DNA from 2 places in the Micromonospora sp. DT47 genome. Region 1 is predicted to be linked to the other one. Evidence: predicted binding sites of a transcription regulator. Region 1 holds the regulator's gene; the other holds the start of a gene.

Region 1 (3,514 bases):
TGCGCTGCGCACCCGCGGGCGCGAGCGGAAGGTTGCCGGTGAGCGTGCAGGAGTCGACCTTCCACGGCTTCGCCAACCCCGTCGATCCGTCACCGACGGAGTTGCGGGCCTGGGCGTACCAGCCCGATTCGGTGCCACTGACCTCCATGCCGCCGGACTGGGACCTGCTGGTGGCCGGGGACCACCTGGTGCTCACCCTCTTCGACCTGGCCATGGACCCGGCCTGTCCGGCCCGCCGGTTCGCCCTGCACTGCCTCTACATCTACGCCGCGGACGGCATCCGGACGAACTTCCGCGCGCACCCGAAGCGCCGCTTCCGGAAGGTGGTCGAGCAGGCCGAGCGGGACGGCGACGAGCTGATGCGCACCTGGGCGCACAACAGCCGGATGCTGCTGGCCCGGCAGGACCTCTTCGTCTATCGGGACTGGTGTGAGGGCGGCCTGGTCCGGGAGAACCGCCGGCTCGGCTAGTCCCGCTCTCGGTGGGTGTGGCCCGCCGGCCACCGCCGCACGCACGGCGAACGGGCCGGGGCCCCCCGTGGGTCCCGGCCCGCACGTCGGCGGATCGTCAGCGTTCCGATCCACCCTGGTTCCGGCGTCTCGCCTCGGTCCGCCCCTGGTCGACGCCGTGGTCGACCTGGTCGGCGAACCGGCCATTCTTGATCTTGTCAGTGAACTCGCCCTCGGTGACCCGGTCGAACCTCTCCCGGACCTTCTCGGCCACCTTCTCGAGCCGGTCCTCCGCCTGCTGGACCACATCCTTGGCCGATTCCGCCATGGCTCCCCCTGCCAGTTCGGAGTCCGGATTGTTCAGGTTGGACCTGCTTTTAGGCTAAGGCAGTCGCCCCGGCTCGCGCCGGGAATTCCGGGAACTACGCCGGGTCGAGGCGGTTTGACAGCCATGGTGTTCCACTCGCCATTCGCATCGGCGGCGTGCCCGACCGATCCGCTCGGTATGTCCGGACCGGGTGGGCGGCGGGGGCCCTGACGGACGACGGGTCGAGCCAGCGGCGCAGCGCGCTGGTGCGGCCGGGGGGCGGTCGGCGGCGGCGAGTTGCAGGTGGCAGCCGGCGACGCTGTGCAAGATCGACCGGGTGGACAGTCGGAGAAGGCGGGTGCGGCCCGCACGCGCCGTGCGGGTGCGGCCGCCGGGAACCGGCCCGGCGGTCAGCGGTCGGTGCGGCGGGGGCGCCAGACCACCAGCGCGGTCGACGTGCGGTTGGTGGGCACGAGATCCCGACCGGGGAAGGTGGCCAGCGACTCCAGCTCGGCGATCCGCCGGTACGCGGCGTCCAACTCCGCCTCCAGCCGGGCCACCCGCTGCTGCGCCTGCTCCAGCAGGCGCTCCAGACCGATGATCCGCTTGACCCCGGCCAGGTTGATCCCGTCGTCCTGGCTGAGCCGCTGCACCTCGCGCAGCAGCACCACGTCGCGCACGCTGTAGCGACGCCCGCCCCCGGCCGCCCGGCCGGCCTGCACCAGGCCGAGCCGGTCGTACTGGCGCAGGGTCTGGGGGTGCATCCCCGCCATCCGCGCCGCGACCGAGATCATCAGCACCTTGGCCTCGTAGGCAGGGTCACCCGAACCGACGAAATCGCCCGACATCCCGCTCACCTCCGCACCCGATCCACCGGTCAACCGACCCGACGCACCCGCGCGTCGAGATGTTCCCGGGCGGCCGGCGGCGTCGACCCGGCGAACGACTCCAGCGCCGCCCGGGCCTCGTCCGACACGATCGCCGGCACCACCACGTCCAGCGTGACCAGCAGGTCACCGGCCTGACCGTCGCGCCGGACCACACCCTTGCCCCGGGCCCGCAGCACCCGCCCGGACGGCGTACCCGGCGGGACCCGCAGGGTCACCGCGCCGTCGAGCGTGGGTACCCGCAGGTCGATGCCGAGCACCGCCTCCGCGAAGGTGATCGGCACGGTCAGGGTCAGATCGTCCCCGGTACGCCCGAACAGCTCGTCCGGGCGGACCTTGACCTGCACGAACAGGTCACCGGCCGGGCCGCCGCGCTCGCCCGCCTCACCCCGCCCGGCCAGTCGGATCCGCTGCCCGTCGGCCACCCCGGCGGGGAAGCGGACGTTCAGCGTGCGGGTCTTGGTCACGCCGCCGGTGCCGTGGCACTCCGGGCACTTCTCCTCGACGACCGTGCCGACGCCCTGGCAGTTGCGGCACGGCTCGGAGAAGCTGAACGACCCCTGGTTGCGGGTGGTCACCCCGGCGCCCTGGCAGACCGGGCAGGTCTTCGGCTGGGTGCCGGGCTTCGCGCCGTTGCCGTGGCAGGTGTCGCAGACCCCGGGCGCGCGCAGGGTCAGCGGGAGGGTCACCCCGCGTACCGCGTCCTGGAAGTCGAGCGCGACCTCGGTCTCCACGTCCCGGCCGCGGGCCGGGCCGCGCGGACGTGCCGGGCCGCCCGCGCCGCCACCGGAGAAGATCGAGCTGAACAGGTCGGTGAAGCCGCCGCCGCCGAACCGGGTGTCCGCGCCGGCCCCGCCGCCGAACAGGTCGGAGACGTCGAACGGCACCCCGCCGGGCTGGCCGGCGCCGCGGGCGTTGCGCCGGAACGCGCCCGAGCCGAACAGCGAGCGCATCTCGTCGTACTCGCGGCGCTTGGCCTCGTCGCCGAGCACCGCGTACGCCTCGGAGACGGCCTTGAACCGCTCCTCGGCCTTCGGGTCACCGGGGTTGTGGTCCGGGTGCGACTCCCGGGCCAGCTTCCGGTACGCCTTCTTGATCTCGTCCGAGGAGGCGGACTTCTGCACGCCGAGCGCGGCGTAGTAGTCCTTCTCGATCCAGTCCTTGGAACTCACCGGTCCACCCCCTTCCGAGTGATGTGGCCCGGTCGCCCCGCCCGCCGTGAGCCGGCGGGCGGGGCGACCGGATGGTCAGGCACTATTCCGGGTCGGCGACCGCGACCAGCGCCGGCCGCAGCAGGCGCTCCCCGAGCAGGTAGCCCCGGCGCATCACCTGCACGCAGGTCGGCTCGTCGACGTCCGGCGAGGTCTGGTGCGCGACCGCCTCGTGCCGGGTGGGGTCGAACGGGTCGCCCTGCTCCCCGAACGGGGTCAGGCCGAACTTGCCCAGCGCGGTGGTGAGCTGTTCGGCCACCGTGCCGAACGGCCCGACCAGGTCGCCGTGCTCCCGGGCCCGGTCCAGGTCGTCCAGGATCGGCAGCAGCGCGGCGAGCACCGAGCCGGTCGCCTGCTCCTGGACCACGCCCCGGTCCCGATCCACCCGCTTGCGGTAGTTGGCGTACTCCGCCGACACCCGCTGCAGGTCCCGGGTCCGCTCGTCCAGCTCGGCCCGGAGGGCCTCCAGTTCGGCGCCGAGCGGGGAGCCGGCCGCGCCGCCGTCGACCGGCTGCGCGGGGGCGTCCACCACCGGCGGGCCGGCCGGGGCCGGACCGTCGACCGAGGTGGCCTCGATCTCGATCTCGTCGACCACGACCTCACCCTCCTCGACCAGGCCCTCGGCCGGGACGTCCGCCCCGGCGTCGGCGGCGGCGGGCG
Region 2 (3,514 bases), on a different contig from region 1:
GCTGCAGAGCACCGGCGAGGCCCCGTCGAACCCGCAGGACGTGCCGGCGTTCTTCGTGGCGACCGAGGACGGCGGCGGCGGCGGCCAGGCGGACGAGGTGTCCATCCAGATCCCCGGCCTGCCGCAGTCCGGCATTGCGCAGTGCGCGGTCTGGGCCGGTGACGGTTCGCACCGGATCCCGATGATGGAGCGGGCCAACCAGACCCCGGCCTTCGACGCGGTCCGGATCGAGGTCAACTGACCGGTCGTACGCGGCGCCGGGGCCGTCCGGGGGTGACCCCCGGACGGCTCCGGCCGTGTCGTCACACCAGCGCCGGCGCGCCCTTGACGGGCGCCGGGGCCGGGGCGCGCAGCGCGGCGATCCGCCGGGTCCGGGCCGGGGCGGCGAGCAGGTTGCCGGCGGCCACCAGCAGGGCCAACCCGAACAGGCCCAACCAGAGGGCGAATCGCCCCGTACCGCTCGGTCACCAGCCCACCGGCGGTCGGGCCGAGGCGCCGGCGTACGACGGGCTGAAGTGTCGACGAAACTGCCCAGGCGGTTGATCAGGGTGGCGGTCCACAGGTATCAGAACGTGCGGGGCAGCCCACCGGCCGTCTGCCTCCACCAGTGCGCCACGCGCCACCTCCGTAGATCGTTGCGGTAATGCCCGCCGGGCATCTCGCTCATCACAACCTAGGGGTACGACAGTGCGCCGGTCATGCGTTTTCGATCGTGGTGCGGGTCACCCGGGGCGCCTAAGGTCGGTGGATGTCCGACGCGCGCTTCCCGGTCCTGCTCGACGGTCCCGGCAACCGGGTCGATGACCCGGGGGAGCTGCTCGTCGGCTACCTGGACTGGTACCGCGAGGCGTTGGCGCGTAAGACCGCCGGCCTCTCCGAGGAGCGCGTGCGCGCCCCGGTGGACCGCCTCGGCTGGTCACCGCTCGGGTTGGTGCAGCACCTGGGCTGGGTGGAGCGGCGCTGGATCCGTTGGGGCTTCGCCGCGGAACCGGTCGCGCCCGCTCCGCCCGGGGACGACGACGCCGAGTGGCGGGTCGGCGACCGGTCGGCGGCGCAGGTCTGGCGGGCGTACCGGGCCGAGGTGGCGCACACTCGCCGGATCATCGCCGGCGTCGACCTGGCCCGGCCGGCCCGGCTGGGCGGCCGGTTCCACGCGGCCGAGGACGCGCCGTCGCTCGGTCGGATCCTGTTCCACCTGCTGCAGGAGTACGCCCGGCACGTCGGGCAGCTCGACGTGGCGCGGCAGCTCATCGACGGTACGACGGGGAGTGACCGGTCGGTCGGGGTCTTCGTCGGCGCACCGACGGGTGGAAATTGTGAACGGCGCGAAAAGCGCCGGGGCCTCCGCCGATTTCTCAGCGTGACCCCGGTGCCTCGGATCGTGATCCGGTCGCGGTCAGCGGTTCTTCCAGGCCTCCACGACGGAGACCGGGATCCGCCCGCGCTCGGAAATCTCGTAGCCGTTCTTGGTGGCCCATTCCCGGATGGCCCGGTTCTGCTCGCGGTCCATTCCGGAGACCCCGGTCCGGCCGGGCCGACGGGTCGGGCGAGCGACCTCCACGGCGCCCCGGCCCATCCGACGGCCAGCGCTGATGTACGGGTCCAGCGCCTTGCGGAGCACGCCTGCGTTCTCGTCGGAGAGATCGATGGTGTACGCCACCCCGTCCACGCTGAACTCGACGGTCCGATCGGCCTTTCCGCCGTCGAGGTCGTCGGTCAGAACGGTGATTACTTTCCTTGCCATCGCCATTACTCCCTGTGTCGGGCGGGGTGTGCTAAGAGTTTGACCTATCCGCCGGCAAATCCGCAACAATATGCGTCGCTTTCATTTGGCGGGTCGCGTCAATCGTGGGAAATCCGCGGACGGCCAATCCACCCGGCCTGGCCGTCCGGCCGGCGGCGGCGGGCCCGGATGTGTCCCGGGTCACAGGGAGGAACACGGGGAACGCTTGGTGACTTGAGTGAGACACGCTCAACCCAACGCGATAGCAGGTGTTCGATGGCAACTCTTCCGGTACTTCCGCTGACCGACGCCGTCCTGCTGCCCGGCATGGTCATCCCGGTGACCCTCGACCCGACGACGCAGGCCGCCGTCGACGCGGCCCGTGCCACCGGCGACAAGAAACTGCTGGCCGTGCCCCGCATCGACGGCGAGTACGGCCCGGTCGGCGCGGTCGCCCTGATCGAGAAGGTCGGCCGGCTGCCTAGCGGCGAACCGGCCGCCGTCATCCGCGGCCTGTCCCGCGCCCGGATCGGCTCCGGCGTCCCCGGACCCGGCGCCGCCCTCTGGGTCGAGGCGACCGAACTCGACGAACCCGCCCCGGCCGGTAAGGCCCGGGAACTCGCCCGCGAGTACCGCGCGCTGATGACCTCGGTCCTCCAGCAGCGCGGCGCGTGGCAGGTCATCGACGCCATGGAGCGGATGACCGAACTCTCCGAGCTGGCCGACGCGGCCGGCTACGCGCCCTGGCTCAGCCTGGCGCAGAAGACCGACCTGCTCGTCGCGCCGGACGTCACCGCCCGGCTCGAGCTGCTGGTCGGCTGGGTGAAGGAGCACCTGGCCGAGCAGGAGGTCACCGAGCAGATCAACAGCGACGTCCGCGAGGGGCTGGAGAAGTCCCAGCGGGAGTTCCTGCTCCGCCAGCAGCTCGCCGCGATCCGCAAGGAACTCGGCGAGGACGAGCCGGACGGCTCCGCCGACTACCGGGCCCGGGTCGAGGCGGCCGAGCTGCCCGACAAGGTCCGCGAGGCGGCGCTGCGCGAGGTCGGCAAGCTCGAGCGGGCCAGCGACGCCTCCCCGGAGGCGGGCTGGATCCGTACCTGGCTCGACACCGTGCTCGAGATGCCGTGGAGCACGCGTACCGAGGACAACACCGACCTCGACGCGGCCCGGGCGGTGCTCGACGCCGACCACGCCGGCCTGGCCGACGTGAAGGACCGCATCCTGGAATACCTCGCGGTGCGCAACCGCCGTGCCGAGCGCAACCTCGGCGTGGTCGGCGGACGCGGCTCCGGCGCGGTGCTCGCCCTCGCCGGCCCGCCCGGCGTCGGCAAGACCAGCCTCGGCGAGTCCGTCGCCCGGGCGCTCGGCCGCAGCTTCGTCCGGGTCTCCCTCGGTGGCGTCCGGGACGAGGCGGAGATCCGCGGCCACCGGCGCACCTACGTCGGCGCGCTGCCCGGCCGGATCGTCCGCGCGCTGCGCGAGGCCGGCTCGATGAACCCGGTCGTGCTCCTCGACGAGGTCGACAAGCTGGCCGCCGGCTACTCCGGCGACCCGGCCGCCGCCCTGCTGGAGGTCCTCGACCCGGCGCAGAACCACACCTTCCGGGACCACTACCTCGAGGTCGACCTCGACCTGTCCGACGTGCTCTTCCTGGCCACCGCCAACGTGGTGGAGTCCATCCCCGGCCCGCTGCTGGACCGGATGGAGCTGGTGACCCTGGACGGCTACACCGAGGACGAGAAGGTCGCCATCGCCCGGGACCACCTGCTGCCCCGGCAGCGGGAGCGGGCC

Evidence for each region. The regulator HspR, encoded in region 1, represses chaperone genes until heat shock. The targets are predictions, from matches to a motif close to TTGAGTNNNNNNNACTCAA.
Region 2: lon (endopeptidase La) is a predicted target of HspR. The motif match lies at 1,958-1,976, and genes of this name have one in related genera.

Annotation. Positions count from the first base shown of each region.
Region 1 covers NZ_JBNCLC010000001.1:490,228-493,741, forward strand. Annotated here, with positions in the region: gene ACLQ2U_RS02445 (hypothetical protein) at 39-470, shown strand; gene ACLQ2U_RS02450 (hypothetical protein) at 568-777, opposite strand; gene ACLQ2U_RS02455 (heat shock protein transcriptional repressor HspR) at 1,167-1,604, opposite strand; gene dnaJ (molecular chaperone DnaJ) at 1,634-2,815, opposite strand; gene grpE (nucleotide exchange factor GrpE) at 2,898-3,514, opposite strand, start outside.
Region 2 covers NZ_JBNCLC010000006.1:32,810-36,323, reverse strand. Annotated here, with positions in the region: gene ACLQ2U_RS11335 (hypothetical protein) at 1-241, shown strand, start outside; gene ACLQ2U_RS11330 (hypothetical protein) at 303-434, opposite strand; partial or broken gene ACLQ2U_RS11325 (DUF664 domain-containing protein) at 749-1,198, shown strand; gene ACLQ2U_RS11320 (histone-like nucleoid-structuring protein Lsr2) at 1,397-1,744, opposite strand; gene lon (endopeptidase La) at 2,000-3,514, shown strand, end outside.